Regions from separate parts of the Ruminococcus sp. RTP21358st1_G6_RTP21358_211008 genome, predicted to be linked through region 1. Evidence: a T-box and tRNA genes for the amino acid it is inferred to sense, from the RefSeq annotation. Region 1 holds a T-box; the other holds one or more tRNA genes.
What was found. The T-box of region 1 lies ahead of metG (methionine--tRNA ligase). A T-box ahead of a tRNA ligase gene usually reads a tRNA of that ligase, here a tRNA-Met.

Region 1 (4,420 bases):
GCTGCATATGTGAATCATACAGATGCGGATAATGACTATGAAAGTGGATTTTATTACTTCAAAGCTCATGCAGACGAGTTTGAGACTTTAACAGAAGAGGAATTATCCTCCATTTTTCCATGCAGATTCCGGTATTATACGGTCAACTGGGCAATTGGCGGAACCACTGGTGCCGGAGACCTTTATGAATATGACGCAGATGGTAATACAAAACAGCTTGGAAGCTTTGGAACAGATGACAGCTATCGCACAAGAGAAGAAATAAATCCCAACTGGCCTGAGATTAATGGAAGCTGGCGAATCGAAGATGGAAAACTGATCCGAACAATTACATCTGGAAATCAGGAAAAACGTTATATTGTGAAATCATTAGACCGTGACGGCTATTATTTATTATGCTTTGAAAGTGCAACCGGCGAGGTGAATGCGGTTATGATGATTGTTTTATATGATGAGAACAATATGCCGTTGTATGAATTTACAGAAAATTAAGTAAAAAATAGAGAGAAAAGCTATGCTGGGAGGGGCTGTGGTCCGCACAAATTAAACGAAACGGGAGAGACACATTTTGAGAGTTTTTAAGAGTGAAAAATGGGTTAGGGACACCTGATTTACATATTAAAAATGACGGAAGTCTGCCCAAAAAGGGAATCACGAAAGTGATTCCCTTTTATAAAAAGCTTTATTTTATGCGATTCCCCGGTAAAAATTATTCTCCAAAGTATCTCTTAAGAAGACCTGCGAATGCTTTGCCGTGTCTAGCCTCGTCTCTTGCCATTTCATGAACTGTATCATGGATTGCGTCAAGGTTAGCTGCTTTAGCACGTTTCGCAAGATCAGTCTTACCAGCTGTTGCACCGTTCTCAGCTGCTACACGCATCTCAAGGTTCTTCTTGGTGCTGTCTGTAACAACTTCACCTAATAACTCAGCGAATTTAGCTGCGTGCTCTGCTTCTTCATAAGCAGCTTTCTCATAATACATACCAACTTCCGGATATCCTTCTCTGTGAGCAACACGTGCCATAGCAAGATACATACCAACCTCAGAGCACTCGCCCTCGAAGTTTGCTCTTAAATCAGCAAGGATGTCTTCGCTGACACCTTTAGCAACGCCCACAACATGCTCAGCTGCCCATGCCATTTCATCATCCTGTTTCGTAAATTTCTCAGCCGGAGCCTTGCAGATTGGACATACTTCCGGAGCTGTGTCACCTTCATGAACATAACCACATACACTACATACCCATTTAGCCATAATTAAATTCTCCTTTTCTTATATAAAATTTTATTTTGTCTTTAATAATAGTAATCATTACTGTTTTATGGTAACATATTGTTTCTTGCTTGTCAAGAGTTATTGAAACTTTTTTCTAACAGGATCGAATGTTCACTTAAAGTTTGGTGCTGTGGCCATTGCTTGTCGAGCGGCTGTAATTCCCTACAGAATAGCTATGATCAGAAAATGAAAAATTTATTCAACTGATTAGTGAGACTCTTCCTTCAGGCATTCCTTGCAAATTCCGAAAAATCTTGCTTTATAATCGGAAATCTGACCGTCCTTAAAGTCAGCTGCAATACTCTCAAGGCTTTTATCAATATGTTCGCTGAATACGTCCATCACTCTGCCGCAGCGGGTGCACATAAAGTGACAATGGGGAACGGTGCGGGCATCGAATCGGTCTGCTCCGCCAAAGCTGGAAAGCTTCTGTATTTCACCCAGATCAGCGAGAAGAGAGAGGTTTCGGTATACAGTTCCAAGGCTGATGTTTGGATAAATCTGCTTCATATTCTCATAAACAAAATCAGCGGTGGGATGGTCGGTTCTGCCAGTAAGAAACTCCTTAATAGATTCTCTCTGGCGGCTGTATTTCAATGTGGCCATCTGATTCCTCCTTTCTCTCAATAATAGTAATTGTTACTGATATTAATATACAAGATAATTGCAAATTTGTCAATAGTAATTTGGCTAAATTTACACTAAAATTATAAATATTGCATCGCTGTAAAATGATAAATTTGGGTTTACAAACCCATTAAAATGTGATACGCTCTTTTATATGAATTTATAAGCCAAACCCATAGAAAAAGAGAGTACATTTGCGTACCGCATTACAGAGAATCCCCCGGGAGATGAGCAGTTAAGAGTTGCTTTTCCAGGCTGAGAGGGGGTGTGTATGGAACAGATGGAAGATGGCTTTGGAGGGGCGCAGTTGAAGTAATTTAGGCTGCGACAGGAACGCCTGTTATAGCGTAAGGGTATGAAGGTACCCGGTGAGATTCCCGAAGATGGTTTTTCCATCTGTACCGTGAGGCGGGAATGAATAGAAGTGGTAACACGGGATAACTCGTCTTCTCAGTATATTTGAGAAGACGTTTTTTTATGTTGTGACAGGAAGGAGAAGTTTAACCAGCTCTTTTTGTTACACAGAAAAGGAGGAAATACAATGAGTAAACCAAAATATTACATCACCACAGCCATTGCCTATACATCCGGCAAGCCGCACATTGGCAATACCTACGAGGCGGTTCTGGCAGACGCCATTGCGCGTTATAAAAGACAGCAGGGCTACGACGTATTTTTCCAGACCGGAACTGACGAGCATGGCCAGAAGATTGAGCTGAAAGCAGAAGAAGCAGGTGTTACATCTAAGGAATTCGTTGATAACGTATCCGGTCAGATCAAGAGCATCTGGGATCTGATGAACACATCCTATGACAAATTCATCCGTACCACAGATGAAGACCATGAGAAACAGGTTCAGAAGATTTTCAAGAAAATGTATGCAAAAGGGGACATCTACAAGGGAGAGTACGAGGGAATGTACTGTACTCCATGTGAGTCCTTCTTCACAGAATCCCAGCTTGTAGATGGAAAATGTCCGGACTGCGGACGCCCATGCGTACCAGCCAAAGAAGAGGCTTATTTCTTCAAAATGAGCAAATACGCAGACCGTCTGATTGAGCACATTAAGACACATCCGGAATTCATTCAGCCGGAATCCCGTAAGAACGAGATGATGAACAACTTCCTTCTTCCGGGACTTCAGGATCTGTGCGTATCCAGAACTTCTTTCAAATGGGGAATTCCGGTAGACTTTGATCCGAAGCATGTTGTATATGTATGGCTGGATGCCCTAACCAACTATATTACCGGAATCGGTTATGATTGCGATGGAGACAATTCTGAACTGTTTAACAAGATGTGGCCTGCCGACCTTCATCTTATTGGAAAAGATATCATCCGTTTCCATACTATTTACTGGCCAATCTTCCTGATGTCACTGGATCTGCCTCTTCCGAAGCAGGTATTCGGTCATCCGTGGCTTCTCCAGGGCGATGGAAAAATGAGCAAATCCAAAGGAAACGTTATCTACGCAGACGAGCTGGTTGATTTCTTCGGCGTTGATGCTGTCCGTTATTTCGTACTTCATGAAATGCCGTTTGACAACGATGGTGTGATCACCTGGGAGCTGATGGTAGAGCGTATGAATTCCGAGCTGGCAAATACTCTTGGAAACCTGGTAAACCGTACCATCTCCATGTCAAACAAATACTTTGGCGGCGTGGTAGAGAATAAAGGCGTAACAGAACCTGTTGACGATGATCTGAAGAGCTTCATTCTTTCTGTTCCTGCAAAGGTTGATGCAAAGATGGAGAAACTTCGTGTAGCAGATGCCATCACAGAAGTGTTCACTATTTTCAAACGCTGCAACAAATATATTGATGAGACAATGCCATGGGCACTTGCAAAGGACGAATCCAAACAGGATCGTCTTGCAACCGTTCTTTACAATCTGGTTGAGGGCATTTGCATTGGAACCACTCTTCTTGGGTCCTTTATGCCGGACACAACAAAGAGAATCCTTGGTCAGTTAAATGCTTCAGAGAGAACTCTTGAGGATCTGAAGACATTTGGACTGTATCCGTCAGGAAACAAGGTAACAGATAAACCGGAGATCCTTTTTGCCCGTATGGACATCAAAGAAGTTATGGAAAAAGTAAACGAGCTTCATCCACCGAAAGAAGAGCCGAAGGAAGAAAAGCCAGAGGAGAAGGTTGTAGATATTGAGGCGAAGCCAGAGATCACATTTGATGATTTCGCAAAACTTCAGTTCCAGGTTGGTGAGGTTATTGCCTGTGAGGCAGTGAAGAAATCCAAGAAACTTCTTTGCTCTCAGGTTAAGATCGGAAGCCAGGTTCGCCAGATCGTATCTGGAATCAAGGCTTACTATACACCAGAGGAAATGGTTGGCAAAAAGGTTATGGTAGTAACCAACTTAAAACCAGCGAAACTTGCAGGAATTCTTAGTGAGGGAATGATCCTTTGCGCAGAGGATGCTGAGGGAAATGTATGCGTAGTCAGCCCTGAAAAAAATATGCCGGCAGGATCTGAAATCTGCTGATTTTGACCGGAAGCGTC
Region 2 (4,420 bases), on a different contig from region 1:
TTTCAGCTGGAAGATAAGAGCCAGGGGAAAAGTATGACCTATGTGCCTGTGGATGGTGAAGGGATAACTGCAGATGGAAAAGTAAAGATCCTGTCCGCAGATATAGAAGAAACAGAAGTGGGCGATTACGTCACAATCCATTGCATCTTCTTAGAAGAGTGCGACAGTATTTCCCTTGATGTAATGGATCTGAATGGAAATCTGTGGCAGCTTTCCGACCTTGGCGGTGGTTCAGAGGTGGCAGAGTCTGGAAAAGAAGCCACCTTCCAGAGAAGCTATCAGAAAACGGACCTTGCCGACGAAATCGGAATACGGGGATATGACTATGAAACGAATACCACGTATGAGCCGGTAAAAATGAAGCTTAAAAAATAGAATAATCGAAAAAAGTCCCCATTCACTGTTTTTTGCAATTAAAACAGTGGGATGGGGACTTTTTTGATTTGTTAAATTAAGATTATCCGAACTTTCGCATATTACTCAGATCGGAAAAATCAATCATTTTGATTTCTTCAACGTTGCCGGTTGAAGCCATTGGGCAAACGGCGTAGTTTCGCGTCTCATTTCCTATAGTAAGCTTTACCACATAATGCCATATGGACCATGATGGAGAGCCAACCGGATAATCACCAAAGCAATAATGAATATCATCAAATCCACCGACTAATTCAGCGAACTCACCGAGAATTGCCGGTGATGTGCTAGAGTCCCAACGGTAAGTTACAAAAAATGGAGCATTGGGATCTGCTGCCAGAGAGACTGTATGATCGTTATATCTGGTTAAATATTTAAAGCGGCCTGGTTCTCTGAGGTAGGCACTTATAGCGTCCATCTTTTCAAAAGGAGTCATATCGGTAGTTGTAGTTTTGTTAATAATGTCAATCATCCATGCGTTTTTTGCCTGTTCATAATCCAGAACATTTAATGTCACTGTATTTGCAACCGTATAACCTGATAATGAATATTCCCTGAATTCTACAGTGTAGGTTCCTGCTTCGGAAAAATGCACGTATTTGATATAACCGCCTTTTACTTTCTCTAATGAAGTAGTTTCTGAGTCATTGTTTTCTAAAGGAATATCATCAAAGAAACGAGATGAACCACTTCTGTATGCGCTGGTCCGAGAGTCATTTCCATTAAAAATACAGGAAAAAGAGTTCGGATCCGGATTGTCTGTCTTTATAAAAAAAGGTTTGGGACAATCGGTGTAAATATCTGCCTTCTGTTTGTCCAGACCATAAATTTCATATGTATATTTAGCTGGTGCAGTTCCTTCTTTATCGTGTGCAGGCAGATCAGCTTTGGGAATCGGTGTGGGTGTAGGAACCGGTGTGGATGTAGGCGTTGGTGTAGGTGTAGGGGTTGCACTTTGGTGGGTACTGTTTGTCTCTCTGTTTGTTGTGCAATGGCCTGTAGAAGACCATTTGGAATAGTATTTTTTTCCTTTAACAGTCATGTAAGTGCGGGTTTGCATATAATATGTAGTCCCGGCACGGAGGCCATTGAGACAAATTGTGTTGTTTTTGTTACCTTTGACTGTTATAGTTTTTGCATTTTTTAGTTTTGAATTAGTGGCATAGCGCAGCTGGTAACCACTGGTCTGGGAGGTTTGTCTTTTTACTACTACAGTTGCAGTTGCTGTTTTTGCATAGATATTCATTATCTGGGCTTTCGGCGGTAAAATAACAAACTGTTTTTTAGCAGTGCCGGTATAAGTGCCTTTTCCAATAATCTGAACCGTGTAAGTTCCTACTTTTTTGCAGCCTTTAGAGTACTTTACAATATAGTTTTTCTTTTCCTTCAAGACTTTTCCTTTATAAGTTACTCTTACTTTTGGACGCTGTACCTTTTTATTATAAGTAAGCTTTGTGGCTGATAATTTAATCCTGGTATTTTTCACATTTACCCTTGCTGCGGCAAATACCTGGCTTGAACTGCAAAACAGAAGCAGTAAAATGATGAGGCAGAGGTGAATCTGCCGGTGTAGATGATGATTTTTTTTCATGGCTTTTTACTCCTTTTATATGATAAGTTTATTGAGTTTTGTAAAAATATAACTATTTATGACCAGACCGCAGCAGCCATTTCTGGTCAATCTTTTTTACCTCATCATCTGCAAACCGGATATGCAGTCTGACGGAATTGGACAGCTGTACGATTTCCTCTACAGTACCTTCCCCAAATTTGGGATAAGTTACCACATCGTTTACCTGGAATTTTATTTCGCTATGTTTGGCGCTTTTGTAGGCCTGTTCACGGCGGTAGGTGTCCCGGATGGGAACTGTCTTGTCATGGATAGGGTTTTTCAGAGCTTTGTCATAATTGTGCTTCAGAAGGCTTTCTCCGATTCTGTAATAAGGAGTAGGCGCGGCGCCCACAAGAGAACAGCAGTATTTCCAGGCGCTCCCATGCTTTCCTGCCTGCCAGTTATACTGCGCCGGGATTTTCATATTGTATTGCATATAATGGGCGTATTCGTGCTTATAAAGATCCAGGCGATCCTCTTTGGAAAGAGGCTTCTTTACGGCATAACCAATAAACAGAAGGGAAAAATAGAAGCTTTCTTTTTCGTGGGCAGAAGCCGGGGTATAAGAGCCAAGTACAGCTTCATCGTAACCAAAGCGGATAGGTACAGAAGCCCCCCGAAGACCAAATTTGCGGTCAAGAGTCTGGAACAAAGCGCGAATCTGAGCTTCGTGGATGGTAGTTTCATTATCAAGAAGTTTACGGATAGATGGGGCAATATTCATGCAGTTACTCCTTTAAAAATTATTAACTGGAAAAATTGCGTGCCAGGTTTTATGGCGTTCATGAGCAAGTAGCGAAGCAGACCTGGAATGTCCGATTTACTGATGGACAAAAAAATAGATGCTGCAATCTGCAACATCTATAATAGCGAGAGGGGGATTCGAACCCTCGACACCGCGGGTATGAACCGCGTGCTCTAGCCAACTGAGCTATCTCGCCATATTCATTTCATAAGTATGGGGCCTACAGGGCTCGAACCTGTGACCCTCTGCTTGTAAGGCAGATGCTCTCCCAGCTGAGCTAAGACCCCATATACAAACTGTGAAATTTATTTCTCTCCCGCAGCTCGCTTTGCTATTATACTATCAACTGTCGCAAATTGTCAACAACTTTTTTTACTTTTTTTCAAAAAATTTAGAATTATATTTTTTTACTATTTTATTGGAAAAAAAGGCTCTAGAAACAGAAATTTTTATTTTGGGTCCTTATTTGCAAAAAGCGGAAAACAATTTGGCAAGTAAGGTTCTTTCCAAAATGAGAATTGGTGTTATACTGAGTCTGTAAACAAGAAGAGCAAACAAAAGCATACCGGATACCTGTAAGAAGAAAAAGAACGGACGCAGCGTATTCGTATGGTCTCATAAGAAAGGGCTCACAAACACGCCCTGAGACCATAATTGCGATCAGCTGACAATTGTTTTTCCTATTAGGAAACGTCAGTTGGCGATACGAAAAATAAAAGAGGAGAAGATGGTATGAAGATTTTAGATTCCAAATTTATGAAGGGCTTTATCAAAATGGCGGACGATGGTTTCCAGCAGGGCTGGCATGAGAGAAACGGTGGAAACTTAAGCTATCGTCTGAAAGCAGAAGAAGTAGAAATGATCCGTCCCCGTCTGAATGCACCAGGCGAGTGGCAGCCTATCGGCACAGAGGTGCCGGGACTTGCAGGAGAGTTTTTCCTGGTAACCGGAAGTGGCAAATATTTCAGAAACATAGCAGTTGACCCGGAAGCCTGTCTTGCAATCATTGAACTGGATGACAAGGGTGTTAATTACAGGATCCGCTGGGGACTGGTAGAAGGCGGCCGCCCAACCAGCGAGCTTCCAACCCACCTTATGAATCATGAGGTAAAAAAGAAGCTTACAAACGGCAGACATCGTGTTATTTATCACGCACATACAACCAACACCATCGCATTAACCTTTGTCCTTCCACTGGACGACAAGGTATTTACAAGAGAGCTGTGGGAGTCTGCAACAGAATGCCCGGTTGTTTTCCCGGATGGCGTAGGCGTTGTAGGCTGGATGGTACCAGGCGGAAGAGAAATTGCAGTAAAAACAGCGGAGTTGATGAAGAAATATGACGTTGTCATCTGGGCACATCACGGAATGTTCTGCTCCGGTGAGGACTTTGACTTGACCTTTGGCCTTCTCCATACAGTAGAGAAGTCCGCGGAAATTCTGGTGAAGGTAATGTCCATGGCACCGCGTAAGCTTCAGACCATTACTCCTGATGATTTCCGCGCAGTAGCCAAAGACTTTCATGTTACTTTACCGGAAGAATTTCTTTATGAAAAAGAGCAATAAGTAAATTAATATAATGAATGTGAGATCTGTCTGTGATGAGAAAATTCACAGGCAGATTTTTTACGTTAGAGGAAATCAATTTT

Region 2: it has a tRNA-Met gene. The T-box ahead of metG (methionine--tRNA ligase) is inferred to sense a tRNA for this amino acid. The anticodon was not compared.

Annotation. Positions count from the first base shown of each region.
Region 1 covers NZ_JBDGDM010000019.1:21,366-25,785, reverse strand. Annotated here, with positions in the region: gene AB5Z12_RS09350 (hypothetical protein) at 1-492, shown strand, start outside; gene AB5Z12_RS09345 (NADH peroxidase) at 710-1,255, opposite strand; gene AB5Z12_RS09340 (transcriptional repressor) at 1,484-1,882, opposite strand; T-box leader at 2,071-2,356, shown strand; gene metG (methionine--tRNA ligase) at 2,445-4,403, shown strand.
Region 2 covers NZ_JBDGDM010000006.1:61,120-65,539, forward strand. Annotated here, with positions in the region: gene AB5Z12_RS03750 (DUF4179 domain-containing protein) at 1-375, shown strand, start outside; gene AB5Z12_RS03755 (hypothetical protein) at 458-2,005, opposite strand; gene AB5Z12_RS03760 (hypothetical protein) at 2,058-2,750, opposite strand; tRNA gene AB5Z12_RS03765 (tRNA-Met) at 2,894-2,967, opposite strand; tRNA gene AB5Z12_RS03770 (tRNA-Val) at 2,986-3,058, opposite strand; gene rhaD (rhamnulose-1-phosphate aldolase) at 3,504-4,337, shown strand.